DNA from 2 places in the Cellvibrio fontiphilus genome. Region 1 is predicted to be linked to the other one. Evidence: predicted binding sites of a transcription regulator. Region 1 holds the regulator's gene; the other holds the start of a gene.
The links. The regulator FliA, encoded in region 1, starts transcription of late flagellar genes. The targets are predictions, from matches to a motif close to TAAAGTTATNNNNNNNNCGGCCGATANCC.
Positions count from the first base shown of each region.

Region 2: the regulator FliA is predicted to act here: its motif matches at 1,255-1,283, upstream of motA (flagellar motor stator protein MotA).

Region 1 covers NZ_JBHRTF010000003.1:423,222-438,429, reverse strand. The annotation lists gene ACFODX_RS07535 (YciK family oxidoreductase) at 1-230, shown strand, start outside; gene ACFODX_RS07530 (DUF2802 domain-containing protein) at 349-732, opposite strand; gene ACFODX_RS07525 (chemotaxis protein CheW) at 789-1,274, opposite strand; gene ACFODX_RS07520 (chemotaxis protein CheW) at 1,414-2,457, opposite strand; gene ACFODX_RS07515 (ParA family protein) at 2,454-3,293, opposite strand; gene motD (flagellar motor protein MotD) at 3,571-4,503, opposite strand; gene ACFODX_RS07505 (flagellar motor protein) at 4,530-5,279, opposite strand; gene ACFODX_RS07500 (protein-glutamate methylesterase/protein-glutamine glutaminase) at 5,279-6,424, opposite strand; gene ACFODX_RS07495 (chemotaxis protein CheA) at 6,517-8,889, opposite strand; gene ACFODX_RS07490 (protein phosphatase CheZ) at 8,916-9,719, opposite strand; gene cheY (chemotaxis response regulator CheY) at 9,753-10,136, opposite strand; gene ACFODX_RS07480 (RNA polymerase sigma factor FliA) at 10,334-11,077, opposite strand; gene ACFODX_RS07475 (MinD/ParA family protein) at 11,203-12,027, opposite strand; gene flhF (flagellar biosynthesis protein FlhF) at 12,192-13,781, opposite strand; gene flhA (flagellar biosynthesis protein FlhA) at 13,839-15,208, opposite strand, start outside.
Region 2 covers NZ_JBHRTF010000004.1:843,457-858,664, forward strand. The annotation lists gene ACFODX_RS12125 (GTP-binding protein) at 1-817, shown strand, start outside; gene ACFODX_RS12130 (DUF1244 domain-containing protein) at 930-1,244, opposite strand; gene motA (flagellar motor stator protein MotA) at 1,485-2,342, shown strand; gene motB (flagellar motor protein MotB) at 2,355-3,323, shown strand; gene yjgA (ribosome biogenesis factor YjgA) at 3,390-3,908, opposite strand; gene ACFODX_RS12150 (HPr family phosphocarrier protein) at 4,057-4,329, opposite strand; gene rapZ (RNase adapter RapZ) at 4,333-5,202, opposite strand; gene ptsN (PTS IIA-like nitrogen regulatory protein PtsN) at 5,215-5,667, opposite strand; gene hpf (ribosome hibernation-promoting factor, HPF/YfiA family) at 5,734-6,024, opposite strand; gene ACFODX_RS12170 (RNA polymerase factor sigma-54) at 6,132-7,784, opposite strand; gene lptB (LPS export ABC transporter ATP-binding protein) at 7,937-8,662, opposite strand; gene lptA (lipopolysaccharide transport periplasmic protein LptA) at 8,666-9,223, opposite strand; gene lptC (LPS export ABC transporter periplasmic protein LptC) at 9,210-9,821, opposite strand; gene ACFODX_RS12190 (KdsC family phosphatase) at 9,823-10,362, opposite strand; gene ACFODX_RS12195 (KpsF/GutQ family sugar-phosphate isomerase) at 10,398-11,369, opposite strand; gene ACFODX_RS12200 (MlaC/ttg2D family ABC transporter substrate-binding protein) at 11,671-12,288, shown strand; gene ACFODX_RS12205 (BolA family protein) at 12,439-12,687, shown strand; gene murA (UDP-N-acetylglucosamine 1-carboxyvinyltransferase) at 12,757-14,022, shown strand; gene hisG (ATP phosphoribosyltransferase) at 14,051-14,686, shown strand; gene hisD (histidinol dehydrogenase) at 14,786-15,208, shown strand, end outside.

The DNA.
Region 1 (15,208 bases):
CGGCAGAAAATTTAATGCAAACCCTGCACGACGAGCTGGAGGGCGCCACGCGAATTCGTGTTAACAGCATAAATCCAGGCGCCACTCGCACTGAAATGCGCGCCGCCGCCTATCCTGCTGAAAATCCCGATACTGTTAAAACCCCCGATGTATTAATGCCCGCCTATGTGTATTTATTGGGCGATGACTCGCTTGGCATCAGTGGCAATTCATTTCAATTTCACCACTGAATAAGCAGCACTTAAATTGCTGACCCGGAAAAACACAAAAGGCGATCCATCGATCGCCTTTTGTGTTTATATGTAGCAATTCATTAAATGCTAAAGAGTAATAACAAAAACGAAGTGATTATCGACTCGACTTTTGCATCATTTCCAACAATGAAGCTTCGGCGCGCGATAAACCGCAACGCCGCGCAACCTCTTCGCAATCCATACCCATTTTGAACATTTGCGCCGCCTGCGAGTAAGGCTGGAATTCATCGTCATTGTAGTAATCGATTTTTTCCGTTTTTTTACTCTCTGATTGCAGACGCTTTTCCATCGCTAATAAACGCTGGCCCATACCCACTGAACCACTGCTCGAAGCAGCTACTTCACGCATGAGTTTCTGCATCAGTTTTTCAGTCGCACTCGCCTGCAAGCGGACACGACGCAAACTAACCAATGCACAAGCCAAGGCAAGCAAGCCAATCCCTAAACTTATGAGCAGCCCAATTTCCAGCAGTGTCATGAATACGTCTCTAAAATCTCCCTTCATTGGCAAAGGCCAATCAAGGGAGAATAAATTTAAATATCTTCCAACTCTGACCACTCTTCACTGGTCAGCAATTTATTCAGGTCAATCAGAATTAACAGCTCATTGTTTTTGTGGCATACACCCTGAATGAATTTTGCACTCTCCTCGTTCCCCACATTCGGTGCCATTTCAATTTCAGATTGACGCAAATAAACCACTTCAGCAACGCTATCGACCAAAATGCCAATCACATGACGATCTGTTTCAATAATCACGATACGGGTATTGTCAGTAATTTCACCACTGGACAAGTTAAAGCGATGGCGGGTGTCGATAACCGTCACCACATTACCACGCAAATTGATAATACCCAGCACATAGGAGGGCGCGCCCGGCACAGGAGCAATCTCCGAGTAACGCAGCACTTCCTGCACTTGCATTACATTGATGCCATAGGTCTCTCCATCCAGACGGAAAGTTACCCACTGCAATATGGGATCGTCAGTGCTTTTATTTTTTGCTGCATCAGTTGCCATGTTTAATATTCCTCTTCACTGCCAACGCGGCAGTAGATCATGTAAATGTCGCTATAACTATAGCCGATGACTTTTCTCATGCCACTTTTGTTTGCGTGAGCCGAGGCTCATAGACTTTCAAGCTTGGAAGGAAAACCGATCAAGCCGATACGAAGTTTTTATCTGCTTCTACCAAAATTTGACCAATACGCGGGATATCCAGCAAGGCACACATATGGTCCTTAACCGTTCCAGCCAACCAGGGGCGTTTGCCTCGATCACTACGCCATTTTACATCCTCGGGCTGCAAGGTGATGGGTTGGTTTACCGAGTCTACCGCCAACCCCCAGGGGACACCGTTAATAGACATTACGTATTTAGCGGTCTGCAAAAAAGAGTCATCGTAACGCTCTGGCATCACAAATTTAGCCGTATTCACTGTGCGAATTTTTCCAGCAGGCGTCGGTTGCAGGCCCATAAACCAATCCGCCTGACCAAACAAAGGAGTCAATTCATCTGTTAATGGCTGTATTTGCCCAAGTGAGATGAGTGGCACGGCCAAAGTTAGACCAGCAACCTTAAACAACAGCACATCAAAGCGCGACTGAGCCCACTGCGGCCTACCATTTTCAAGCCACTCCAAACCGTCCATTTTGAAACCGGTATGAGATTCAGTAGCAACTTGCAGATGCCCGGACGCCAGATCCGTGCCGACGTCCACAGGCACCTCGTCGGGTGTGCCTATGTCCCATTCTTGAATTTCATTTTCATCAACAACGAAGTGTGTTTTGGACTCAGTGCCGAGCGCAACAGGTATTGCCACCTTGGGCGAGTCAACCACCGGGGCCTCAACCAGTAACTGTGCGCTCACCGATTGCAGCAACTTTTCCAGCTGTTGCTTTTGCTCTGGTGTTTGTACAGGATCGGCAAGCAGCGTTTTTTTGGTATCAGATTTCGTCAGCGCTCTTGGTTTGGAACCAACACCTGCAGAGTTTTTGAGAGGTTTTTCCGATGGTTTTTTTTTTGTCGGCAAATTCACTACACGCGCCAATCCCGCATTGGCAGCAACCGAAACAGGCTGCGATTCCATCGTCGCAATCGCCTCACCAATTACATCACCTATACCGAGCAAGTCATCAAAATAATGACTCAAGCTCGCATCCGGTGACTCTATATCGCCCTCAGGCGTTTTTCGGTTTGTCACGACACCACACCCGCCTTGTTTACCAGCGTCATAGTGGCTGGTTGAACTTGTTGCAGTTCATCAGCACGAATCTTTTTCTCCAGCCAATGCCAAAGCGCAATATAAGCCTCCACGCCGCGGCTCGCAGGATCAAACAAATGCGGAGGTATGCCCGCTTTGCTGGCATCACGAAAGCGTGTATCGACGGGTACATGACCAGGCCAGGCTTGTGCGGGATAGGTATTGCGAATGGTGCGCAAACTGGTTACCGACGCTTGGGTCCGGCGATCAAACATAACTGGCACTATGGTGTAATCCAGCGCCTTTTTGCGCGAACGAGACATCATGTTCAGGGTGTTTACCATACGCTCCAAGCCCTTGAGAGCAAGGAATTCGGTTTGTACCGGAATCACCAAATACTGACAGGCGGCCAAAGCGTTCACCATGAGTACACCAAGTAAGGGAGGTGTATCGATAAGTACGTAGTCGTAGTCATTGGCGATGAGTGCCAAGGCGCGACTCAACACCAGCCCCATGCCGTCCTGCCCTATGGCTTGGCGTTCAAGCGTGGCGAGAGCGGTAGCCGAAGGGATCAGACTGATGTTGGGAAAATCGGTTGCCACTATCAAACGGGACACAGACTCGCGCGTAAGACTCTTGCGCTCCTGGAACAAGGTATAACTGCTCAGTAATTGATTGTCAGGATCCTGACGAAAATAGGTGGACAAGGAACCATGAGGGTCTATATCCAATAGCAACACACGCTTCCCGGTAGCCGCTATCAAGCCACCCAGGGAAACTGTGGTAGTGGTTTTACCCACACCGCCTTTTTGGTTTGCTATCGCTATCACACGCACAATTCAACCCTCACCGGCGTCAATTACCAGTCACTTTGTTCATTACAGCGACAAAAGCAAAGATTATGCCTATTGCCAGAATGCACCTCTAGGTAACACAACAAATAATTCAATTGTCGCCTTTATTCACCTTGATGCCAATGCAGAAAAGATCACTTTTTAATCAAGGAAAACTAAGTATTGCCCAGCAGGCAACAACTGCAAGTTAACAACCGAGCTTTTACTTTATAGCGGCAGGCTTTTGATAAACGAGAGGGGACGAAGCAAGTAAATCCTATTAATTCACGGGGTTGGAGCCGGACGAAATAACAACAGCAGCGCTGGATGTAGAAGAACTGGTTGGAGTGGAGCTGGCTGTAGCCTCCAGTGATGCACGGGGACGATCCATTTTGCGCTTGGCAATCATAATGGCAACACGGCGATTCTGCGCCCTGCCCTGCTCCGAATCGTTAGGCACCTTGGGTTGGTACTCACCATAACCAACAGCCGATAAACGCTCAGGCGCCACCCCCTTCGCCGCAAGATGTTTAACAATCGCACTGGCACGCGCCGTAGAGAGCTCCCAGTTCGTGGGATATTTGGGACTGTTGATTGGCACGTTATCGGTAAACCCTTCCACCTGAACCGGATTGGAGTAGCCAGCGAGAATTGCGGCGATTTCATCAAAAATCCGTCGCGCCTGTTCGCTGGTATCGGCACTGCCTGATGAAAATAAAATACTGTCCTTCAACTCTATCTGCAGCCAAAGTTCATTGCTTGAAACCTGAATTACCTGATCACTAATGAGCGGGGCAAACTTTTCAGAAACCAAATCGGAAATCTGCGTCAGTTCATCGCTGGTTTTGACTGCTGCGTCAGCTGTTTCAGCCGGAACCAGTTGCTTAACAGCATTTTGACTGCTATCGACAATCTGTGGCGGCACTTCGTCTGTTTGCTCCACATCGTGGGTAGATTTCCCCATATCGATAGGCGAAATCAAATCGGCAGCGGGCGCCACTTGATCAGAAGGCTCTTTGTTGGCTTGAGAATCTGTAGGTAGGTGAAAAGCTTCAATAAAGGTATCGGACAATACGCGGTACTTGCTGTCATTCACTTGGGAAATGGAATACATCACCACAAAAAATGCAAACAATAAGGTGATGAAATCTGCGTAAGAAATCAGCCAGCGCTCGTGGTTGACATGAATATCTTCTCGTCTGCGGCGAACCATAAGCGCACTACTCACATAAACAAAGGTCAGTTAAGCGGGTGCAAATAACCGTTTAATTTCATTTCAATAGAACGCGGATTCTCACCATCAGCAATCGCGATAATGCCTTCAATAATTAACTCGCGGTATTGTGAGTTTTCATTCACACACATGCGTAGTTTATTGGAGATGGGAATAAACACTAAATTCGCAAGCGCAACACCATAGATTGTGGCCACAAAAGCGATAGCAATTCCAGGCCCAAGAGTCGCTGGGTCTGCGAGGTTGTTCATCACATGGATCAAGCCCATAACGGCGCCAATAATGCCAATGGTAGGCGCATAGCCACCCATGGATTCGTAAAATTTAATTGCGTCAAAATCTCGCTGCTCATTCACTATCAAATCAGTTTCCAGAATGCGGCGAATTACTTCTGGTTCATTACCATCCACCAATAGTTGCAAACCTTTTTTGGCAAATTTATCTTTTTCGCGCTCGGAAATTTCCTCCAAACCCAGCAAACCGTCTTTGCGTGCCGCCGCTGCCCAGCGAACTATATTCGCTATACCTTGCTTGAAAGGAACATAGGGGGGCTTAAAAACCCAGCTAACAATTTTTAATGCACGGCGTAGATTTACTTTTGATGTCTGCAACATGGCCGCACCAAAAGTACCACCCAATACAATCAATGCAGCCGGCCCGTTGACCAGAGTCCCAATGCCTCCGCCCTCTAAAAAATTGCCCCCTATAATGGCGGCAAACGCGAGGATGACGCCGATAATACTGAGCAAATCCATCACATAAGCTCCTTCACCAAGCGCGGCCCTATATCCTTGAGGCTTAGCACCTTATCAGTTAACCCAGCGCGAGCTACCGCCATGGGCATGCCATAAATAACACAACTGGCTTCATCCTGTGACCAGAGTGATGAACCGGCCTCTTTTAATAGCCGTGCGCCGTTGCAGCCATCCGACCCCATACCGGTTAACACTACGCCCAATACCTTGTCTGCATAATTGTTGGCAGCAGACCCAAAGGTGATATCGAGCGAGGGTTTGTAATTCACACGCTCGTCGTCTGGCAAAACACGCACTGAACCGCCATTGCGCTTATCCAGCATAAGCTGTTTACCGCCGGGTGCCAGCAATGCAAGACCCGGTTGCAGTTGGTCACCGTCTACCGCTTCGCGAACGCGAATATGACACTGCTTATTAAGGCGTTCCGCAAAGGCTTTGGTGAAATTTTCCGGCATATGCTGCACAAGCACTATAGGCAGCGGAAAATTAGCTGGCAGCGCCATTAATACTTCAGCAAGCGCAACCGGCCCGCCTGTAGAGGCGCCAATAACAAGGAGCTTGGGTTTATTTTTAAGGCGATAGGAATCAGACCCCGAGGATGCACGTACTGGCTCATCGGTAACCACAGGTGCAACACGCGGTAAGGGTGCAGGCGTGCTTAAGGGTTTGAATGAGGAGTTAATACTTGGAGTGCCCGATGTAGACGAAGGAACCGATGTGACCGCAGCAGGGGGTACAGGCCGGCTACCTGAACCAGCCAGCGTGATTAATCGCTCGTGCAGCTTTTTCTTAAGTGCTTCGGAATTGCGCGAGACTTCGGCAAAATCCTTGGGGATAAAATCAAGAGCACCCGCCGCTAAGGCATCCAGCGTAATTTTAGCGCCTTCGTAGGTGAGCGACGAAAACATCAAAATGGGCACGCGGCGGTTAGACATGATGTGTTTTATTGCCGTAACACCATCCATCACCGGCATTTCAAAATCCATGGTGATGATATCCGGCTTTAATTCCGCCGCTTTATCGATAGCTTCACGCCCATTACTTGCGATGCCAACAACTTTTAATTCCGGATGCTCATTAATAATGTCTTTCAAGCGGTGCTGAAAGAAATTGGAATCATCAACTACTAATACCCGGAAAGGCATCTATCGCGCTCCGCAAGGGAAAATATTTAAAAAGAATAGACGAAGAGGCCGCATTAAATCGCCTAACCAGTACCACCATGGCACTCAATAAATTAGCTATGCCCCCAGCCGGCAGAACCTTTTGCATAGCGACGCAACAAACTTGGAATGTCCAGAATCAGCGCAATGGTGCCATCACCGGTAATAGTGGCACCCGCCATGCCAGGCGTACCCTGCAGCATTTTGCCTAAAGGTTTGATTACCACTTCTTCTTGGCCAATCAACTGATCCACTACAAAACCCACACGACGCGAGCCCACAGTAACTATGACTACGTGTGCGTTATCAGGACGATGACCAAAAGCGTTTTTTACTAACCAATCTTTCATATAGAAAAGTGGAATCGCCTGATCGCGAATAGCAACGCAGTCCTGTCCATCCACTATGTGACTCTTGGTCAGATCCATATGGAAGATTTCATTCACGCTGACCAGTGGAAACGCAAAGGTTTGCTGACCAAGCATAAACATCAAGGTGGGCATGATTGCCAGAGTCAGTGGCACTTTGATAATAAAACGGGTGCCTTTTCCCAACTCGGATTTAATTTCCACCGTGCCGTTAAGTTGGGTGATTTTGGTTTTTACGACATCCATGCCGACGCCACGGCCGGACACATCGGAAATTTCTTTTTTGGTGGAAAAACCGGGAGCAAAAATTAAGTTGTAGGCTTCGGTGTCGGACAAACGATTAGCGGTATCCTCATCGAACATGCCTTTTTCTACGGCGATGCGGCGCAGTTTCACCGGATCCATACCCGCACCGTCATCACTGATCGACAGCAGGATATGGTCGCCCTCTTGCTCTGCAGAAAGCACCACCTGACCAACGCGAGGCTTACCATTAGCCTCGCGCACATCGGGGAATTCTATGCCATGGTCAACCGAATTGCGGACCAAATGCACCAGTGGATCAGCAAGCGCCTCCACCAGATTTTTATCCAGATCGGTTTCTTCACCCACTAATTCCAAATTAATTTCTTTACGCAGGCTACGCGCCAAATCACGCACTACACGCGGGAAGCGGCCAAACACTTTTTTGATTGGCTGCATGCGGGTTTTCATCACGGATGTTTGCAAATCCGCGGTCACAACATCCAGGTTGGCCACTGCTTTTGCCAGGGCTTCATTGGTTGAGCCGTTACCCAAGCGCACCAGGCGATTGCGCACCAAAACCAGCTCGCCCACCATATTCATAATGTCATCGAGGCGCTGGGTGTCCACACGCACGGTGGTCTCCACTGCAGGAGCCTCTTTATCTACCGCAGGTGCGGCGACTGGGGCACTGACAGCGGCGGGTTTGGCGGGCTCGACTTTTTTAGCCGCCGGCACTGGCGCCGCTGCTTTAGCCGCTTCTGGTTTTGACTCGGGTTTGGGGGCAGTTTTTGGTGCTGCTGGTTTGGCAACTGGCGCCGATGACGCGGCTGCAGGAGTGTTTAGGCTGTCAGTTGCAGCCGTACCCGGCCCCTTACCCTTACCGTGCAACTGGTCAAGTAACGCATCAAATTCATCATCTGTAATCAGGTCGCCTGCCCCACTGGTAGCCTCGGGGGCGGGGCTAGAGACTGCAGCAACTGGCGCAGGAGCAGCATTGATGCCTGGCCCCTTGCCCTTACCGTGCAGCTGATCTAATAGAGCTTCAAATTCGTCTTCTGAAATCTCATCACCAGAAGCTGTTGTTGCCGTTGCCGCTACCGGGTTTGCAGCAACTGGGGCGACTGGTGGGGTTTGAATACCTGGTCCCTTGCCTTTGCCATGTAATTGATCGAGTAATGCCTCGAACTCATCTTCAGAAATATCATCATGACCACTGGCAACTGCTGTGGGAGCAGGCTCGTGTGAGGATGTCGCACTGGCAGAACTGGCTGCTGGTTGCGCACCGGATATGGCGTCAAGCAGCTGTTCAAATTCTGCATCTGTGATGTCGCCCGACGCAGGCTGGGACTCGGAGTGGTGCTGAATAGAATTATCAGAATGGCTCGTTAGCTCTGGCGCCGCTGCCTCTGCTGGCGTTTCGGATGCTTCACTTTCGTGTAGATCTTCGCAAGAAACCAGGCGCTCCAGTGCAGCAATTAACCCTTGGTCTACGGGTGGCAACTCCTCGCGTTGGGATACCAACTCAAACTGCTGGTTCACCATATCCAATGCGGAAAGCACAACATCCATTAATTCCGAAGTAACAGCGCGTTTGCCATTACGCAAAATATCAAACAGGTTTTCGGTGAGGTGACAACATTCCACCATGGGGGTAAGCGCCAGAAAACCAGCACCACCTTTTACAGTGTGAAAACCGCGGAAGATCGCATTGAGCAAATCTTTATCTTCCGGGCGCTGCTCCAGGTCAACCAATTGCTGGCTGAGGCGCTCGAGAATTTCGCCTGCCTCTACCAGAAAATCCTGGAGGATATCCTCGTCATCACCAAAACTCATTCAACTTTCCTCGAGTGACCTGCAGTTTAAAAACCAAGGCTGGATAACAAGTCATCCACATCATCTTGCCCGGATACTACATCTGCCCGCTCTTTGTTAATTTGTGGCCCTTCGGCTTCAGTTTTACGTTTGTGCATAATTTCCATATCGTGTGCGACGGTTTCACGATCATTACCAAGACCAGTGATCTCTTCCACCTGCCCGGCAATTCGCACCAAACTTACTAAATCTTTTTCAACATCATTGATTAAACCGATAACGCGTTTTAAGACCTGGCCAGTTAAATCCTGAAAGCCCTGTTCAAGCACAATGTCTTGCAGGTTTTTGCCGAGCTGTTCAGTACCAGTAACCATTTGGCCTAAAAAAACATCCATGCGCTCATAGAGCTGACGAAATTCATCTGCGCTCATTTCACGGCGCTTTAGTCGCGCCCACTCGCTGCGCAAACTGCTGGCTTCTTGGCCAAGGTTCATCGCAATAGGGGCTGCTTCGTCTACCACATCCATGGTTTTTTCAGCGGCTTTTTGCGTTAATTCAATAACGTAATTCAACCGGTTTGAAGCGTCGTGGATATCCGAATTTTCAATTTTGGGCGGTTCTTTACTTAAATCTGCATCAACATTGAAATTGACAATCGCATCATGCAAACCGCGTGTTAAACGACCAACAGATTGAAAGATATGTCGGTCGCGCGACTGGGTAATCGTCTGAATCAAAATCGATGCTTCTTCGATTTGGTTACTTTGCAGTTTTTCTGCAAGCAACTTGGCGCACTCTCTCAATTCGACGACAAATTCGTCATTGAAGGATGTTTGGGTTTCTGATGCCATGGCGACGCCTTATTTATTATTCAATCGACGGTTTTATCCAACCCGCTCAAAAATTTTCTCGATTTTTTCCTTCAGCGCCTGTGCAGTAAAAGGTTTGACTACATAACCATTTACTCCCGCCTGAGCCGCTTCAATGATCTGATCGCGCTTGGCTTCAGCCGTTACCATAAGTACTGGCAAGGTGCGGAGCTTTTCATCAGCGCGCACCGCTTTGAGCAAGTCAATACCGGTCATGCCAGGCATGTTCCAGTCAGTCACCAGAAATTGGAAATCGCCATTTTTAAGCATGGGCAAAGCAGTGACACCGTCATCTGCTTCGTGGGTATTGGAAAACCCCAAATCCCGCAGCAAGTTTTTAATGATCCGCCGCATTGTTGAAAAGTCATCAACAATCAGGATTTTCATATTCTTATCCAACGCAACCTCCAATAACCCAGAAGGGAATTTTGTTAATTCATAGTCTAGTAGGAGTTGAAGCTCTAGCCAGTGACGGCGCGTAAATCTTCAACTTTTACTGCAAATAATAGCGCAAATTGTTGTATTTACAGACTAATTAGCACCTGAGCGCTCAGACTTTAATCTAATTCGATCAGAGCGATTACTTTTTGCTCAACTTATGTGGGCTGCCAACCGCCCAGCCGATTGCGCAAGCGAGCGGCCGCTTGGCTATGAATTTGGCTAACACGGGATTCACTAACACCCAATACCAACCCAATCTCTTTCAGATTCAATTCCTGATCGTAATAAAGCGCTAGCACCATGCGCTCGCGTTCAGGTAACTGGGTAATAGCATCGGCCAACGCGCGTTTAAGCCCTTCGCGCTGTACACCTTCCAATGGGCTGGCAAAGGCGCTGCTGTGTTCAGACGCATCGATATTGCTGTCTTCTTCACCGAAGGTTTCTTCGTAACTGAAAAGACGGCTGCCGTTGGCGTCCTGCAGCATTTCAAAATATTCTTCTAGCGATACCTCCAACTCAGCGGCGACTTCCGCATCGCTCGCATCACGCCCGGTGCGCGCCTCTACTACGGCAACAGCGCGGGCCACACGGCGCGCATTGCGGTGCACAGAGCGTGGAACCCAATCACCACGACGCATTTCGTCCACAATGGCACCACGGATACGAATACCTGCGTAGGTTTCAAAACTGGCGCCACGGGAGGCATCGTATTTTTGGGAGGCTTCAATTAAACCAATCATGCCCGCTTGAATAAGGTCATCGACCTGCACTGAGGCAGGCATGCGCAGCATCATGTGGTAGGCGATGCGCTTTACCAGCGGAGCGAAATCTTCGATATTGATTTGCGCATCGAGCAAGGTCTTTTTATCGTACATGGCTAAACCATTGACTGCGGCCATCGAACACCTTCTGTTTGGCAGAAACTGCCGTCACTACTGGCACCCTCGCCTCACCTGTTTACAACCGGCAACTCACCGATATCACTCGCCGCAACGAAACCGGCAAATGGGCACACTATTCTTTATTAACGCGCGTTTGCTGCCTGCAATAACCGCTCGACAAAAAACTCCAAACGCCCGGTGGGCGAATAAGGCAGTGGCCATTTATCAACGGCTTGAGCCAGTGCGCGAATTGCTACCGCCGCTTTGGAATTGGGCGCAAATTCCAACAGCGCTTTTTGCTTTTGCACAGCTTTGCGCACGTTTTCATCAAACGGAATTTGACCAACAAACTGCAGGGTTACATCCAGGAAACGCTCACAAACGGTATTCAGTTTGTTGAACATATTCATACCTTCCTGCTGGGTGCGCGTCATGTTTGCAACAACCCGGAAGCGCTGCATTCCATATTCTTTGTTGAGTAATTTAATGAGGGCGTAGGAGTCGGTGATTGAGGATGGCTCATCACAGACAACAATAATGACTTCGTTGGCGGCGCGCACAAAACTCACCACCGTGTCGGATATCCCGGCAGCAGTATCTATCACCAAAATATCCACTTGATCTGACAATTCGTTAAACGCATTGATCAGGCCGACGTGCTCTGCACTACTCAATTCGGCCATGCGTTGCACGCCTGATGAAGCGGGTACTATTTTTACGCCGGCGGGGCCGGTGACCAGAACATCACTGAGCGAATGGGTTCCCGCCAGAACATCGGCAAGTGTGTGAGTTGCACGAATGCCCAACAATACATCGACATTAGCGAGCCCCAAGTCAGCATCCAGCAATACCACCCGACGACGCAATTCTGCCAAGGCAATACTCAGGTTGACGGAAATGTTGCTCTTGCCTACTCCGCCTTTGCCGCCGGACACGGCGATAACTTGAACGGGTCGCACTTGGCTCATCTACAGGTAACTCCAAACATATTCTTTTTAAGCGCGGCCGCTGTTCAGTATTACGACCTTTTTGTCGCGCGCCACTGGTGAACTGAGTATAGATAGGGATTGGAAAAAGATCCGATAAATTTCAGTTTCACCGCTAAAATCATGGGCTTATATAGATTTACTGGTTAAGAAACCGCCGTTGCTGTTGTCGTTTTAAGCAAAGCGACAGCACGGGCCACCAACTGGTGTGCTCGCGCCACTTCCAGATTTTTGGGAATGTCCTGACCATCGGTGGTGTAGGCAATCGGCAGGCGGCTTTGCATCACCACGCCCAGCGCTTCACCAATGCCAGCGGTTTCATCCAGCTTGGTCAGCACACACCCTTGCAAGCGCGCAGCACCATAGGCATGCACCGAGGCTTTTAGCATTTGCGCCTGACTGTTGGATGACATTACCAGATAGGTTTTCACTTGCGGTTGATCTGCCAAGGCTTTCAGCTGGGCCTTTAAATGCGGGTCGCCATGGCGGAAACCTGCCGTATCGATCAACACCAATAAGCAGTGACGCAAGCTGCGCAATACTGCATCCAGTGGGTTAGCTTCATCGACCACACGCACCGGCACGCGCAAAATACGCGCCAGCGAACGCAATTGATCGTGAGCCGCAATGCGATAAGTGTCGGTGGTGATAATCGCCACCTTGTCAGCGCCATGCTGCAGCACATAGCGCGCGGCCAGCTTTCCGATAGTGGTAGTTTTACCTGAACCAGTGGGGCCAACAAACGCAAAAATACCGCCCTGATCGACAATATCACGGCCATTCACTGGCAGCTGATGGGCCAGATTGGCCAGAGCGTCCGGCCAGGCTTCACCGAGAGTTTTGGTTTTAGTACAAGCACTAATCACTTTGGCGATTACTTCTTTTGGCAAACTCAGGCGCTCCAGACGACGAGCAATACTTGCCAGTATGGGGGAGTCGTTGGCGATGGTTTGCTGACCAGTCAAACGATCCAGCTGCTGCTCCAGCAGTAATCGCATATCGGCGATTTCCGCTTGCAACTCACTCAATTGGGCGTTTTGATCGAGCACATCCGGTGCGGAAACCACTGGAGCAACGGTGGGCTTGGTTGTGTTGTTGGCGATGTGATTGCCAGTGAGCAACGCATCGATTTTTTGATCCTGGACACTGCGGGTATTGCTGAGCAAGGCATCGCGAAATGACAGTGAGTCAGGGGTTAAGGTCTTGGCGGCAGGTGCCGGCGCCGGATCAACCAGCGGATAGCGCTCCGCAGCACTCATGCCTTTTTTGGGCGATGCCGCCGGCGCAGAGGCATGGCGCGGAATTCCAGCATTTACCACCGTATTTTTACCCACCAAAAATTCTTTGGCAGATTCCTCTGCCTTGCGGGCCGCAATCATCCGTTGATGCGCGCGCTCTATATCGTCCGCCAGTTGAGCGCCGGTTTTACCGGCGTTGGGGTGATCGGGAATCTGGCTGATTACCGGCGCCACATTTTTACGCGCAGGCTGGCGCTCCAAAACCCGTGGCGATAAATCGCCATCACTCAGCAATGGCTCGCTGGGGGCAAAAGTCGCCTCGGAAAACGGACGGGTTTGAAGCTGTTTCAGCTCGTAATCCGAACCCATGGTAGTCAGCAACTCCACTCCCTCAGGGATACGGTTGCTGGAGAGAATAATTGCATCTGGCCCCAGCTCCTGGCGAACCAATTCCAACGCACGGCGCATATCGGCAGCTACGAAACGTTTGACTTGCATATTCAACTCCCGCCCGGGGTGGGCCACCTGGTTAACCATTAAATTGCACTAAGGTAATCAGCCATTTTTGTCAGCACCTACGCTGGCTTCGATACTGATTTGTTTGTTGTCAGGCACTTCGTTGTAAGCCAGAACCCGCATATCGGGGACGCTATGACGAACAAAGCGCGCCAGCATGGGACGCAGAGGTGCAGCAACCAGTAACACCAGCGGCTTACCCGCCATTTCCATCTTCTGGGCCGCGGTAATCAGCGACTGCTGCAACCTGTCCGCCAAGCCGGGTTCGATAAACGCACTATCGTCAGCGCCAGCTTTTTGTGCCTGTTGAACGGTATTTAGCAATAACTGTTCCAAACCCGGCTCAAGCGTTACTACAGGCAGGTTTCGCTCGTTTCCTATGATGTTTTGGACGATTTGTCGGCAGAGTGCTACCCGCGCCAAGGCGGTTAAAGCGGCGGGATCTTGACTCTTGATACCACTGCCCGCCAAAGCTTCGGCGATGGAGCGAATATCGCGAATAGGCACCCGCTCACGCAGCAGGTTCTGCAGGACTTTCAGCAGCACATTAATGCTGATGGTATTAGGCACTAGCTCTTCCACCAGTTTGGGCGAAGTCTTCGCCAGCATATCCAATAGTTTTTGTACGTCCTCATGGCCCAGCAGTTCGAAGGTATGCTGCTGCAGAATTTGATTGAGATGGGTCGCCACCACGGTGCTCGGGTCTACCACGGTATAACCCAGGGTTTGCGCCTGCTCCCGCAGGTTGGGGTTAATCCAAATAGCATCCAAACCAAACGCCGGATCTTTGGTTTTTAAACCATCCAGCGAGCCAAACACCTGCCCCGGATTTATCGCCAATTCACGATCCGGGTAAACATCTGCCTCCGCCATGGATACCCCCATGAGACTGATGCGATAACCGGTTGGATTCAGGTCAAGATTGTCGCGAATGTGCACCGAGGGAATGAGGAACCCCATTTCCTGTGACAGCTTTTTACGAACGCCTTTGATACGCCCCAACAATTCACCACCCTGGTTTTTATCCACCATCGGAATGAGGCGATAACCAACCTCCAGCCCAATGACATCCACTGGCTGTACATCATCCCAACCCAGTTCAGGCGATTCAGGTGTACCAGGCGGTAGCGCCGGCGCGCTGCGTTGTGGCGCGATACTCGCACCGGCCGGCGCACCACCACCTGTGGGCATTTCTCCGGCCAAGCGTGCACCGGCGGGGATAAACGAGTTGTCCTCCACCGCGGCAGGCTGTTGCTTGCGCCAGTGGATGTAGTAGGCCAAACCAACGCAAATAAATCCCAATCCAAGAAATGCCAGATGCGGCATTCCGGGTATAGCACCCATCACCAACATCATGATGCCGCTAACCGCCAGCGCTTTTGGAGAGGTAAACATCTGACCGACAACCT
Region 2 (15,208 bases), on a different contig from region 1:
GTTGTTTGTTGCCTGTTTTTTTCCGTTAGTTGCTGGTGCTCAGGCGACTAAACAATTGGAGCAGTTGTGGCAGGCGAGTGATTTACCTACTCCTGAGTCGGTGCTTTATGTCGCCGATAAAAAATCGCCATTTCTGTTTGTGGCGTTGATTGACGGTCAGGGTGATCAAGCGGATGGCAAGGGCGGTATAGCCAAGTTAACTACCGATGGCAAACTCATCGATAAGGATTGGATTACTGGATTAAATGCGCCCAAAGGCATGGCCATTGACGGTAATTATCTATATGTGGCTGACATTACCGAGCTGGTCATTATCGATATTAAAAAACAACAAGTGACACAAAAAATTCCGGTTGAGAAAGCTGTGTTTTTAAATGATGTAACAGTTAGCTCTGCCGGAGTTGTGTATGTGTCTGACACCAGAACCAATAAAGTTCACCGTTTCCACAAGGGAAAAATGGATACTTATTTGGAAAATGTCAGTAGCGCTAACGGTTTAAAAGCCTTGGGTTCCAGTTTGCTGGTAGGCGCTGGCCCAGAGCTATTGATGATTGATGCTGATAAAAATCGCCAGGTTATCGCCAAGGGTTTTGAGGCGGGTATTGATGGTATTGAAATGACCAAACCCGGAGAATTTCTGGTGTCTTGCTGGGTGGGGCTGGTGTATTACGTTCACAGCGATGGTCGTTTGGAGCGTTTGATCGATTCGCGCGAGGCAAAAATTAATACAGCTGATATAGGTTATGATCAAGCTTCCCAGCAACTCTATGTGCCTAACTTTTTCAAAAATACAGTCACCGCCTATCAGCTTAAATAAATCGCTGACACTAATAAGCTGAACGCGAAACTAAATCAAAAGCTGGGTTGATCCTGCCTGCCTAGCACTAAAAAGCCGTTGCGATTGCAGCGGCTTTTTAGTATCCGCCGCATTAATTTTTTTTGGTCATTTCCTGGGCAAATTTGGCTTGTTGCTCAGCACTGGCTTCTGTCTGGAATTGCGCTTTCCACTCGCTGTAGGGCATGCCATAAATGTGGGTGCGAGCGTCCTCGTAATCCAATTCGATGTGCTGTTCGGCTCCGGCTGCAACATACCACTTGCTCAAACAGTTGCGACAAAAGCCTGCAAGGTTCATTAAATCAATGTTCTGTGCATCTTTGCGGCTATCCAAATGAGCAACTAAACGGCGAAACGCCGCTGCTTCCAGTTTTTCCCGCTGTGCGGGGCTAAGTTCGTCAATTTTCATTAATGCCTACTCGTGTAAATAAGAATTTGGCCGATATTCTACGATGCTTTATGTACTTCAGGCGTGTTTGATTAAGGTTTGGTGGGCTGCTGGAGGATTAAATCCGGTTCTTGTCTTGAACCTCAATTCAGGCTGCCTATACTCAAACGGTACTGTTAAGCTTGTCGTCTGAATTATTTTGTTATTTCAACCGGTGTCCGCAAATGCTGGGCAATCGGATTCTGGATTGGGGGTTTTTGCGTGAACATTATTTTGGGCATCATCGTTGTCCTGGGTTGTGTGATTGGTGGTTTTGCTGTGCACGGCGGCAACCCCATGGCACTTATGTCCCCCATCGAGGTGTTGATCATTTGCGGTGCTTCCTTTGGCGCAATGATTATTGGCAACCCGCTATCGGTAACTATCGGCGTTATCAAATCCGGCGGTTCCCTGATGACGCCTTCCAAGTTCAATAAGGTGTTTTACCTGGAGCTGCTGACTTTACTCTACGACATACTCAACAAAACCCGCCGTGAAGGTTTGATGGCTATTGAAGGGGATATTGAAGAGCCGGAAACCAGCCCGATTTTTGCCAACTACGCGTCCATTCTTAAAGATCATCACATCGTAGAATTTATCTGTGATTACCTGCGCATCATGGTGGCGGGCAACATGGCTCCGCACGAACTGGAGTCCCTCATGGAGCAAGAGTTGGAAGGGCATCATACAGAGGCATCGGTCGTGCCCGGTGCAATCCAGAATGCCGCTGATGGCTTACCTGGTTTTGGTATTGTGGCGGCGGTGCTCGGGGTGATTATCACCATGGGCAAAATTGGCGGCCCGCCTGCTGAAATTGGTGCGGCGGTAGCCGCGGCACTGGTGGGAACGCTGCTGGGGATTTTGTTCGCCTATGGTTTTATCGCCCCCTTTTCCAGCTATCTACAGGGTAAGGTTCGCGATGAAGGCCGCGCTTACGAATGTATCAAAGCGGTATTAGTGGCCTCTATGAATGGTGTGCCACCGCAGGTAGCCGTCGAGTTTGGCCGTAAAGTTCTTTTCCACAGTGTTCGTCCCAGTTTCAAAGAACTGGAAGAGCAGTATCGCGCCAGCAAGAAGTAAGGTCGATTTTCCATGGAAAAGAATTCAGCTCAGCAGCCGATCATCATCAAAAAGAAAAAGGGGCATGGCCATGGGCATCATGGCGGTTCCTGGAAGGTTGCACTCGCCGATTTTATGACCGCAATGATGGCCTTCTTTCTCTTGATGTGGCTGCTGGGAAGCACCTCGCCTGAGGAAAAAAAGGCCATCTCAGGTTACTTTCAAGACCCTGGCAGCCCATATGTAGTGGGTGAGGGTGGTGCCAATCCAGGCATAATTAATTTGGAACAACCTACCGAGCCGCTGATTCCTGCAGAGGTGGATGATACGCCTGCGCAAGAGGTTACAGAGGATCAGATCAAAAAAGAGATGGAGCGGATCGAAAACGAACAGCTGGAGGAGCTCAAACGACAACTGGAGACGGAAATCAATGCACTCGATTCGGTGTTCCAGCAAATTAAGGATCAAATCTTAATCGACTTTACCGCGTTGGGGTTGAGAATCCAGATTGTTGATAAAGACCAGCGCCCCATGTTTGATGTCGGCAGCGCCAACCTCAAACCCTATTCGGTGGAGGTGCTTCATGCGCTTGCCCCGATACTGAACAAGGTACAGAACAAAATCAGTGTGACTGGCCATACCGACTCGACTCCCTATGGTGTAGGTGCCAGTTATACCAACTGGGAATTGTCAGCAGATCGCGCTAACGCTGCGCGCCGCGCGTTACTGGAGGGGAATTATCCAGAAGGTAAGGTGGCAACAGTGCAGGGGATGGGATCGGCGGCCCCTTTTCTTATTGATCGCCCCGATGAACCTATTAATCGTCGGATCGCCATTATTGTGCTCAAGAAAGCAGTTGCCGATGCATTGGGCAGTGGTGCGGGGATAGATAGCAGCAAATTGATTAACAGCAGCGAAACATTTACCCAGCCGGCCCCCGGCCCGAAAATTCTATCGCCCAATGAAGTTAATGACGCGATCGATGCGGCAAATGCACCATAAAATGAAAAGACTTATAAAAACAAAGCCCGGATTATTCCGGGCTTTGTTTTTAATACGACCTTGGTGTTAATCCTGAGCGGCGAGTTGGTCGCGAATAAAACCGAAGAGTTTGCGCGCATTCGCAGGCGGTTTGTTTTCATCCCTTTCTTTTTGTGCCGCACGAATTAATTGACGCAGGTGTTGTACATCCAGGCCCGGGCAGGAGGTCACCAGGGTTTGGAAAATTTGTTTGTCGCCCTCAATCAGCAAATCGCGGTAGCGCTCGATCTGATGCTGACGATGCACATACTGATCGCTACGGTTTTGCATTTTCTCAACCGCTGCTTTGATTTCCTCATGGTTGCCTTCGCGCATCAAACGACCGATATACTGGATTTGGCGGCGACGCGCTTCTTTAGGCGGTAATTTGCGGGCGATATAAATGGCATCCAACATTTCTTCGCTGAGTGGAATATTGGCCAGCTGCTTTTCATTCATATCGATCAAGCTTTCGCCCAGCGCCTGCAAGGCATGCATATCGCGTTTTACCTGCGACTTGCTGAGAATGTAGTCATCCGGATTGATGTCGTCGTAGTTGTAAACCATAAAAGTATCTGTCGTATTCAGTAGGTCATGCCAAATGAAAGCCCGGCAAGGTTGGCAGCCAGTATAAAGGTGAGTAGCGTTTAAAAGGTCGCGCAGCTTAGTGCACAGAGGCTTCAGTCACAACTGCTTTGGATTAACAATAGAGTATTTATTCGCCTTCTTCAAAGCGATCTGCAATCAGGTTGCGTATAGCGCTCATCGCTATCTCCGCATCCTCGCCGTCTATATTGACTTCTATACGGCTGCCACAACTTGCGGCGAGTAGCATTAGAGACATTACACTCTTTGCATCCGCCCAGATACCCTCACCCACACGCACCTGAATGCTCGCCTTGAATTGGTTTGCCAAAGTGGCAAACTTGGCTGCCGCACGTGCGTGTAAGCCACGCTTATTGATAATGTCGAGGGTTTCGATTGGCATGGTTTAATGCTTTTTGTGTTTGTTGATATCGCGATGGCGTACCTGCACATCGTTAAAACTTTGATCAAAGTGACGTTGTAATCGTTCCGCCAGATAAACCGAGCGATGTTGTCCTCCGGTACAGCCGACAGCGATGGTGATGTAACTGCGGTTGTTTGCTTGGTAGCGAGGTAGCCAGCGTGTCAGATAGTGCTCAATGTCCTCATACATCTCTTTGACAGTGATTTGTTCTTCCAAAAACTCAATAACATCCTGATCCTTACCAGTCAGTGGGCGCAGGTTGGGTTTCCAGTGAGGGTTTGGTAAACAGCGAGCATCAAACACCAAATCGGCGTTTACAGGAATGCCGTGTTTAAAACCAAAGGACTCGAACAGGATTGCCATGGTCGATTCACTGCGCCCAACAACACGCTCTTTCACTAAATCCCGCAATTCATGCAGGTTCAAATGGCTGGTATCGATTATTTGGTCAGCACAATCCCGGATTGGCTCCAATAAATGCTGCTCAGCCGTGATGGATTCCTCAAGGCTGGTGTGCTTATCCGAAAGTGGGTGTTTGCGCCGTGTTTCGCTAAAGCGTTGAATAAGTACTGCTGGCTGAGAATCCAGAAACAAGGTCCGAAAGGGCAAATGTGCCTCTTTCAGTGTACTGATCATTTGCGGAAATATATTCAGGTCTTGCCAGGCGTTGCGCACGTCAATGCCTATGGCAAAGCGCTGCTGGTCGTCCTTGTGGATTTGTATTTGGGCTACCAATGCTGGTAGCAGGCTAACGGGTAGGTTGTCGATGCAATTAAAACCAACATCTTCCAGCACATGCAGTGCGGTACTTTTTCCTGAGCCTGACAGCCCGCTTACTATCACAAGGTGCATGGCATAGACCTACTAGGGGGCGGCTATAGCTGCTTGAAAAAGTGCTGTATCGCTGTCCGCTGTGCGCAGGCGTTGGCGGTAGTCAGCGTTGTTGAGAGCTCCTGCCAGTGCTGCCAGGGTTTGTAGATGTTCATCATGAGCATCTTCGGGTACCAACATTGCAAACAGTATGTCAACCGGTTGTGAATCTATGGCATCAAAATCGATTGGATCTGCCAGTGTGAGCAGCGCGCCTATGGTGCTATTGCAATTTGCGATGCGACAGTGGGGTATGGCGATGCCGTGCCCTATGCCGGTAGAGCCAAGGCGCTCTCTGCCGATTAGCCGGCGGAAGAGTTCGTCTGCCTCAATACCCGGAACATCCTGAGCAATAGCGTTAGCTAACAACTCTAGGGCGCGTTTTTTACTGCCGCCCTCAACACCGCAAAGCGTGCGTCCAGGGGTAATAAGATTTTGAATTTGCATGGTAGGTGTGACTAAAAGATTCTATCAATAAGTACGCGGCGAGTCTGACGACCCGCCGCATGATGATTAACGATGGCTGCGCATCTTTTCTTTGTGCTTAATTAGCTGGCGATCCAGCTTATCTGCCAGGGCATCAATAGCTGCATAGAGATCATCATGGGTTGCATCTGCAAACAAGTCCTTACCACTTACATGGATAGTGGCCTCTGCTTTCTGAATAAGTTTATCAACGGAGAGGATCACATGGGTGCTGGTAATTCGATCATGGTGGTGACTTAGACGCTCAATTTTGCTGTTGACGTAGTCTTTTAGTGAATCGGTAACTTCCAAATGATGACCACTAATGTTTATTTGCATAGATACTTCCTCTCGATAGAAACAAAATGGTTGTGATCAGCACAACCTAACAGTTCATCCTTGATTTTCTTCCGAATTAGGTACTGCTTGCCAGTGACAATACTAAGTCAAATGGTCTTACGTTCGTTTGAAGGTGGAATGTTCAGCGATTCGCGATATTTTGCGATTGTGCGACGCGCCACCTGAATTCCCTGTTCCGCCAATAAGTCGGTAATTTTGCTATCGCTCAGGGGTTTTTTGGGGTTCTCAGCGCTAACCAGTTTTTTGATAATGGCGCGAATTGCTGTCGATGAGCACTCGCCTCCACTATCGGTACTGACGTGGCTGGAGAAAAAGTACTTAAGTTCAAATATACCTTGCGGTGTATGCATATATTTTTGGGTGGTCACACGAGAGATGGTGGACTCATGCATTTCCACTATCTCGGCAATGTCATGTAATACCAGCGGTTTCATTGCCTCCGGCCCGTAGTCTAGAAAGCCGCGTTGTTTTTCTACAATACAGCTCGCCACTTTTAATAGTGTCTCGTTACGGCTCTGTAAGCTTTTTAGAAACCAGCGAGCCTCCTGTAAATTGTCTTTGAGAAAGGTATTGTCGCTACTGGAGTCGGCTCGTTTTACCATTGAAGCATAGTTGGCATTGATGCGTAGGCGCGGTGCAATTTCTGGATTTAATTCCACTATCCAGCGACCATCGCGCTTCTCTACAAACACATCAGGAACAACATATTCAGTGTCGCCGCTGGCGATAATATCGCCCGGGCGGGGGTTAAGGCTCTGGATAAGGGCTATAGCTTGGCTAAGTTCAGCTTCTTTAAGCTTGGTGCGGCGCATCAGCTGACGATAATCGCGGCTGCCTAAAATAGGTAGATAGAGCTTGGCGATAAGTTTCGCGGAATCCAGATATGGCGTCTTGGTGTCAAACTGTTGCAGCTGTACCAGCAGGCATTCCGAAAGATTCTGGCTGCAGACACCGCAGGGATCAAACTGTTGTAAGCGGTGCTGTACCGCTACCACCTCATCCAACTCCAGATCTTCCAGATCGTTGCGCATTCCCTCAAATATTTCTTCAATGCTGATTGATAGCATGCCGCTGGGTTCTACGGCATCGATGATGGCCATTGCCAGCACCCTATCACGATCAGACATTGGGGTGAGGTTAAGTTGCCACATCAGGTGGTCATAAAGTGAGTCTGTTGCAGCGCGGCGGCTTTCAAAGTCACTGTCTTCATTGTCGAAGTTGTTTGAGCTTCCCGCTGCGGAGGTTTGGTAAACGTCATCCCAACTGGTATCTACTGGTAGATCGGAAGGAATGGAGTCGCTCCAATCGCCACTATCGGCACTAAAACTCTCGCTTTCCCCATAGACATCGCTATCGCTGAATGACTCCCCATCACTAAAGTTATCGCTCTCACCAAAACTCTCGGTGTCACTGTAACTAGGCTCGCTAAAGCTATCGCTGGTGGAAGAGGTGAAGCTGTCGCTACTGGAGTAATCATTACTCGTATCGGTGCCGGACTCGGCAGCAATTTCTTGTTGGCGGTTGTAATCGATTTGATCGTCAGCACTGCCTTCGTAATCACTGCTTTGGCTAGGGGAGTCAAAGCTCTCCTCCATTTCAAGCATAGGATTTGAATCAAGCGCCTCTTGGATCTCTTGCTGTAAATCCAGGGTTGAAAGCTGCAGGAGGCGAATTGCCTGCTGCAGTTGGGGGGTCATGGTCAGCTGTTGGCCGAGTTTAAGCTGGAGAGATTGTTTCATTGTTGTTGCAACAAACCCTTAAATAACACGGTATGGAAAACATCTGTTAAGTGGAGTTTAGTCAGGGTTTGCGCTTCAAGCAACATGCTTAAGCAAGCTTTATGCCTAGTAGACAAAGAATGTTGCTTGTCAAGTTGTTTCTGCTTTGTTCGTCAGAGGCGGAAGTGCTCGCCCAGATAGACTTCGCGAACCTTGCTGTTGCTCAGCACAGTATCAGCGCTGCCCTCTGCGATTATGTGCCCCTCGCTGACGATGTAGGCCGTTTCACAGATATCAAGGGTTTCGCGCACATTATGGTCGGTTATCAATACACCTATGCCGCGATCTTTAAGATGGCGAACAATTTCTTTAATGTCATTTACAGAAATGGGGTCCACACCGGCAAAGGGTTCATCCAGAAGAATAAACTTGGGGTCTGTGGCCAGTGCGCGTGCGATTTCTACGCGGCGACGTTCGCCCCCCGAGAGCGCCATACCCAAACTATCTCGGATGTGCGTGATATGAAATTCGCTCAAGAGTGCTTCAAGTTTTTCTGCACGCGCTTTTTGGTCCAAATCCTTGCGCGTTTCAAGTATCGCCATGATGTTGTCAGCGACAGTGAGTTTGCGAAAGATAGATGCTTCCTGGGGTAAGTAGCCAATACCAGCGCGTGCGCGTCCATGGATAGGTAGCTGGGTAATATCCCTGTCATCAATAAGCACGCTACCGTTGTCGGCAGGAACCAAGCCGGCAATCATGTAAAAGCAGGTTGTTTTACCAGCGCCATTTGGCCCTAACAAACCCACTATGTGACCGCTCTCGACAGTGATCGAAACATCGATAACTACTTTGCGTTTTTTGTAGCTTTTGGCGAGATGACGCGCGTGCAAACTTGGCATAGGTTAATTGCTGCCTGGAGTGAAAGAGGGAGCCTGTGAATCACTTGCGGAGCCAGATTTTGGGGGGATGACAATTTCAATCCGCTGACCTTCACCTGCGGTGTTGCCTTCGGCTTTCATGACTTCTTTAACCAAGTCATAGTTAATGTGTGGGCCGCTCATGACGGCGCCATTTTGCTCGACGGATGCATCTTCGACCAGAAGCAAGTGCTCATTGCTGGGTGTGTAAGTAATTTGTTTGGCCGCGGCGGTAACTATCCCCTGTGTTTCTTCAGGTTGTTGTTGGAATTTAGCCGGGTTACCTGTAGCAACCATTTTTTCAACGCCACCGTCAGCGTTGGTGTGAATGATGATTGAATCGGCTTTGATGGTGAGGGAGCCTTGGCGGATTTCTACTGAGCCGGTATAGGTGGCTACCCCATTTTTCTGGTCAACGGTTAGGTTGTCTGCGGAGCCACGGATGGTTTCGTTTTTGTCGCTGGGTAATGCCCAAGCTGCGCCAGCACTGAGTAAAACAGTGACCAGGCCAAGCAACCTGAAAGTGGATTTAACGTGGTTCATAAACAGCCTTGACTTGTGACTTTAATTGGAACTGACTGTTGGTAAAGTCAGCTTCCATGCCTTCGGCCGTCATCTGACCCTTGGCGCTGCGCATCTTAACAGCTTTGTCTGTGCGCGCGAATTGTGTCTTGGGTAGCAAATCCAGCTTGCTGGTAGATATGCGCACCAAGCCGTTGGATGACGTTTGTTGTTGAATTTCTACATCGTTCAGAAGTTGAATTAATTCACCATTCATTTGGCTTTTACCCTCCCTTGCATTGACTATCCAGGGTGCAGTTGGGTCTTCATCAAAAAACTCCATCGTAGGGCTTTCGATCATGGTGTAGTCATGTTCCGATGGGCTCTCTGTATCTTTTTGAAAATGAGTGATTTGCGGTGTGGTAAGGCGATAGCGCAGATTGCCTGAGGTGCCGTATTCGCGGGTTTCCACGCTGGTCATGTAATATTGTGGAAAGCCGCCGCTAGCATATGGGTCTGGTCTTGGGTCATCTTTATGACGCAGGGAAAATGCAAAGAAAAACACCAGCATAGCCATTGCAACTATCCATGGCACTGGAACCTGTTGGTGAATTTGCTGGATTCGATCGACTAGTCTCATCTTACGCAGAGGATCCGTGCAGGTAGGCGCCCAGCGCCTTATCGTATGTATTTTGTGCTTGCATAAGTAAGTCGCAGGCGGCTCGTACTGCCCCCTCTCCACCACGTTCACGACTTTGCCAGTGCGCGCGTTCTACGACACTGAAATGGGCATTGGCAACTGTAAGTGCAAGACCAATGCGAGTCATAACTGTCAGGTCTGGCCAGTCATCTCCCATGAATGCAATTTCATGCAATGCATAGCTGTGTTCCCGCAGGATTTCCTGCAGCGCTTCCCATTTGTCCTCGCGGCCCTGAACGAGAATATCAATCCCTAAGTCCCGCGCGCGCCGTGCCACTAAATCACTGGTGCGCCCAGTGATAATGCCAACTTTGACACCGGTTTTTTGCAGGGCTTTGATGCCCTGTCCATCGAGCGTATTAAATGCCTTGAACTCATCGCCGCTATTGTTGAAAAACAGCCGCCCGTCGGTCAGCACTCCATCCACATCCAATAGCAGGAGTTTGATTTGCGCAGCGCGCTCCCGTAGTTCAGCATTCATCTTTTTCGTTCCAGGTCCAATTATTGCTGCAGTTATCAAATGATACCGGCGCGTAGCAAATCATTAATTTTTACGACACCAACCAACTGTTTTTGTTCGTTGTGCACCAGTAGTACGTTTATCTTGGCTTCCTCCATAACCGCCAAGGCTTCTGCGGCGAGGGTATTGTCGCGCAGCATTTTGGGGGTCGTATTCATCAAGTCACCCACTTTGGCGCTGCGCACATCAATTCCCCGATCAATACTGCGGCGCAAGTCGCCATCAGTAAATATGCCGAGTAGCTCGTGGGCATTACTCATGACGGTTGTCATGCCAAATCCTTTTTCTGACATAACCATCAAAGCATCCAATAAAGGGGTGTCGGGAGATACATGGGGAATATCACTACCGGTGTGCATGACGTCACCAAGGCGTAGTAATAGTTTGCGTCCCAGTGCTCCTCCAGGGTGAGAGAAGGCAAAATCTTCAGCAGTAAAGCCGCGAGCCTCTAGCAGGGCAATGGCAAGTGCATCCCCCATCACCAGCGTGGCTGTAGTGCTGGAGGTGGGAGCCAGATCCAGCGGGCAGGCTTCATGCTCTACGCTGATATCCAAATTGACCTCTGCCACCTCGCCAAGAGTGGATTGGGGATTGGCTGTCATGCTGATTATTTTAATGCCTGCCCGCTTGAGCAAGGGGAGCAGGGTAATTACCTCTTTGGAACTGCCAGAGTAGGAAATGGCCAGCACCAGATCATTTTTGGCGATCATGCCCAAATCGCCATGGCTGGCTTCTGCGGGATGTACAAAAAAAGCCGGGGTGCCGGTACTTGCAAGAGTGGCGGCGATTTTTTTGCCAATATGACCGGATTTGCCTATGCCGGTGACTATGACTCTACCGCTGCACTCCATAATCAGTTCACAGGCGCGGCTGAAACCTTCGCCAATACGGCCATCCAGTGCGCTTACTGCCTCTGCTTCAAGCCGTATAGTGCGCCGTGCAGAGCTTGGATAATCGAAGCTGGTCATATCAAGATTCCAAAGAGAAGGGCTGCATTATAACGGCCATCTTTCACAAGGCGAGTGGGGGTGTGTCTTTTTTGCGGGTATGCGGTTATCCCGATATTGGTGAAATGTTATAGTGCGCACCGCAAAAGACCTGAATAAGCTTCAGGTTAAATTTAACTTTCCTTTGGTTTAATAAGTCGCCTCAATAAATACCTTGCACGAGAATGGCACCATAAGGGGGTAGTGTTGTCCGATCATCTGTTGCCCAGGCTTACTCAGCCCGGCCAACCAGTTCATTTTTCTCAATATGGAAGGTTTTACAATGAAATATGTGTTCACCAATCTATCTCGTTTTGTTCTGGGAATGTTATTGCTGCTCGGATTCCAGATATCACAGGCTGCCGATGCCACTCAGAGTCCTCAGATAATTGTTGAAACCGTCGCGCAGGAGCTGTTTGGTCTGGTTAAGACTAAAAATACTGACAAGATGGCTGATGAGGTTTATTTCAAGCAAGTTGAAAAGGCGCTTGAGGAAGTGGTGAATTTCCCTTTTATTGCTGCATCAGTAATGGGTAAGGCTGCATACTCCAAGGCTACTCCGGCACAGCGTGAACAGTTCCAAAAAGTCTTTAAAGACGGCATGGTCAAATCGCTTGGTAAGGGTGTTTTGGGTTATGCCGACAGCAAGGTTGTGATTGCGGGGGTGGATGACAGTAACCCCAACCGTCAGGTGGTCAAACAGGAAGTGTCGGCCGACGGCGCTACCCATAAGCTGAACTACACCATGCGCAAGGAAAAATCAGGCGAGTGGAAATTGATCAACGTGGTGCTCAATGGCGTAAACCTGGGTCAATCGTTCAGTGGTCAATTCAAGGCGAGCCTTAAAAAATACAACGGTGATATCGATAAAGTGATCGCCAATTGGTTGGCTGATGCATAACCGGATCTGTAGTTAGCCAATCGACAAAACCCCCGGCCTGCGCTGGGGGTTTTGCTTTGCAGTGCCGGATTTTCGGATGCGATATGGGCGACATTCCGGTAAACTTCGCGCCTTATTTCTGATTACAGCCCTTCTTAATCGAGTAATTCTATGCAAGCTGAACAAATCAAAGCGCTGATTGAAAGCCAAATCCCGGATTGCGATGTCAAATCGGTCGATGTCATGGGTGATCATATAGGTCTGGTGGTCGTAAGCCCTGCATTTGCCGGTTTGACCCCTGTTAAAAAGCAGCAGTTGGTGTTGTCGACCTTGAGTGCGCAATTTGCTGACCGCAGCATCCACGCGGTGGATTACATCAAATCCTTCACGCCCGAACAGTGGCAACAGCAGCAACAGTAACGTCTCCGGCTTGAAGTCGGCATTGGCTGGCTCGGGCCTCTTTTTTCTCTTCTTTGTTTTCAGGGTTGTATGGATAAGTTTTTGATTAACAGTAGCGGTCCACTGACGGGCGAGCTGCGAATTTCCGGTTCCAAAAATGCAGGTTTGCCGCTGTTGGCGGCGACAATTTTGGCCGATTCCGAAGTGCGCTTGAGCAATGTTCCGCACTTGAAAGACATGACTACCATGGTGCAGTTGCTGCGCACCCTCGGCCTGACCATTGAGATTCAGGGCGAGCATGTGGTGATTGTGGACCCCAATACCATCAACTCCTACACCGCGTCTTACGAGCTGGTAAAAACCATGCGCGCATCGATTCTGGTGCTTGGGCCATTGCTTGCGCGCTACGGCGAAGCCAATGTGTCTTTCCCGGGGGGGTGTGCAATTGGTTCGCGCCCGGTGGATATCCATTTACGCGGCCTTGAAGCCATGGGGGCGATTATCGAAATCGATGGTGGTTATATCCGTGCTCGCTCAAATGGCCGCTTGAAAGGCTGCCATTTCCTGATGGATATGGTCACCGTTGGCGGCACTGAAAACCTGCTGATGGCCGCGGTATTGGCTGAAGGCAAAACCGTATTGGAAAACGCGGCGCGCGAACCTGAGATTGTTGACCTTGCCAATATGCTGGTTGCTATGGGCGCGAAAATCGAAGGTATAGGTACATCGACCCTGACAGTTCATGGCGTTGATAAACTGCACGGTTGCGAATACAGCGTGATGCCTGACCGTATCGAAACCGGCACCTATCTGGTTGCCGCTGCAGCGACTCGTGGCAAGATTAAATTGACCAATACCCGCGCCGACATTCTTGAAGCCGTGTTATTGAAGTTGCAGGAAGCGGGCGCGGATATCACCACTGGTGAAGACTGGATCGCGCTGGATATGCACGGCAAGCGCCCGAAAGCAGTTAGCTTGAAAACGGCTCCTTACCCGGCATTCCCTACAGATATGCAATCGCAATTTATGGCAATGAATGCGGTCGCTGAAGGTATCAGCCACATCACCGAAACGATTTTTGAAAATCGCCTGGTACAGGTTGCCGAATTGAACCGTATGGGTGCGCATATCGAACTTGAACACAATACGGCGATTGTTACGGGTGTTGAGCGTTTAAAAGCGGCACCAGTAATGGCATCTGACCTGCGCGCCTCGGCAAGTTTGGTGATTGCCGGTTTGGTGGCGGATGGTGAGACCCTGATCGACCGCATTTACCACATCGATCGCGGTTACGAAGCTATCGAGCAGAAATTCCAAAGCCTCGGTGCCAGTGTGCGCCGTGTTAAGGGTTCATAAGCGCAAAGGTATAAAAAAGGTAAAACCCATGAGTCAAACCCTGACCATCGCGCTCACCAAAGGGCGCATTCTGGAAGAGACACTACCACTGCTGGCGGCAGCGGATATTCGCCCGCTCGAAGATATGGAAAAGAGCCGCAAGCTGGTATTTGAAACTACCCAACCCAATGTGCGTTTTTTATTGTTGCGCGGTGCAGATGTTCCCACCTACGTGCAATTTGGTGCGGCCGATATGGGTATTTCCGGAAAAGACACTCTGATGGAAAACGGCGCTGAAGGTTTGTATGAACCGCTCGATTTAAATATCGCGCGCTGCAAATTAATGACCGCTGGCGTGAAGGGTGAATCCCTGCCGGCTGGTCGTATTCGTGTTGCCACCAAGTATGTGAATATCGCCAAACAATATTACGCATCCCAAGGTCGCCAGACGGATATCATCAAGCTCTACGGTGCGATGGAGTTGGCACCGATTATGAATTTGGCCGACGAAATTGTGGATATTGTCGATACCGGCAATACCCTGCGTGCGAATGGCTTGGAGCCGCGCGATTTTATTGCAGATATCAGCTCGCGTTTGATCGTGAACAAAGCTTCAATGAAAATGAAACACGTACAAATCCAAAATATTATCGACCATATCGCCAAGGCAGTTGCGGTCGATTAGTTTTTTATGTCCTCAATTGCAAATGCCAATGTGCATTTGCAATTGATCAGCGGCATTATCAGTTCATCTTGTCTAACTCTGTGTCTAAAAGAGAATTCCATGTCTGACTCTATCATCACCCGTTTGGATGCAAGCCAAAGCGATTTTAATCAGCAGTTGGATCAATTGTTGGCCTGGGAATCGGTAAGTGATACCCGTGTTGCAGCAGTTGTCGACGACATCTTGCATCAAGTCAAAACGCGCGGTGATATTGCAGTGGTGGAGTTCACCAATAAATTTGACCGTCGTTCAGCGCAAAGCATGAATGATTTTGTTGTCACACCAGCAGAATTACAAAATGCACTGACACAAATTCGCCCTGAGCAACGTGCTGCCTTGGAAGTTGCTGCTGAACGTATTCGCAGTTATCACCAGCATCAATTGCAAAGTTCATGGCGCTACACGGAAGCTGACGGCACTGTGCTTGGCCAGCAAATTTCGGCGATGGAACGTGTGGGGTTGTATGTGCCCGGTGGTAAAGCG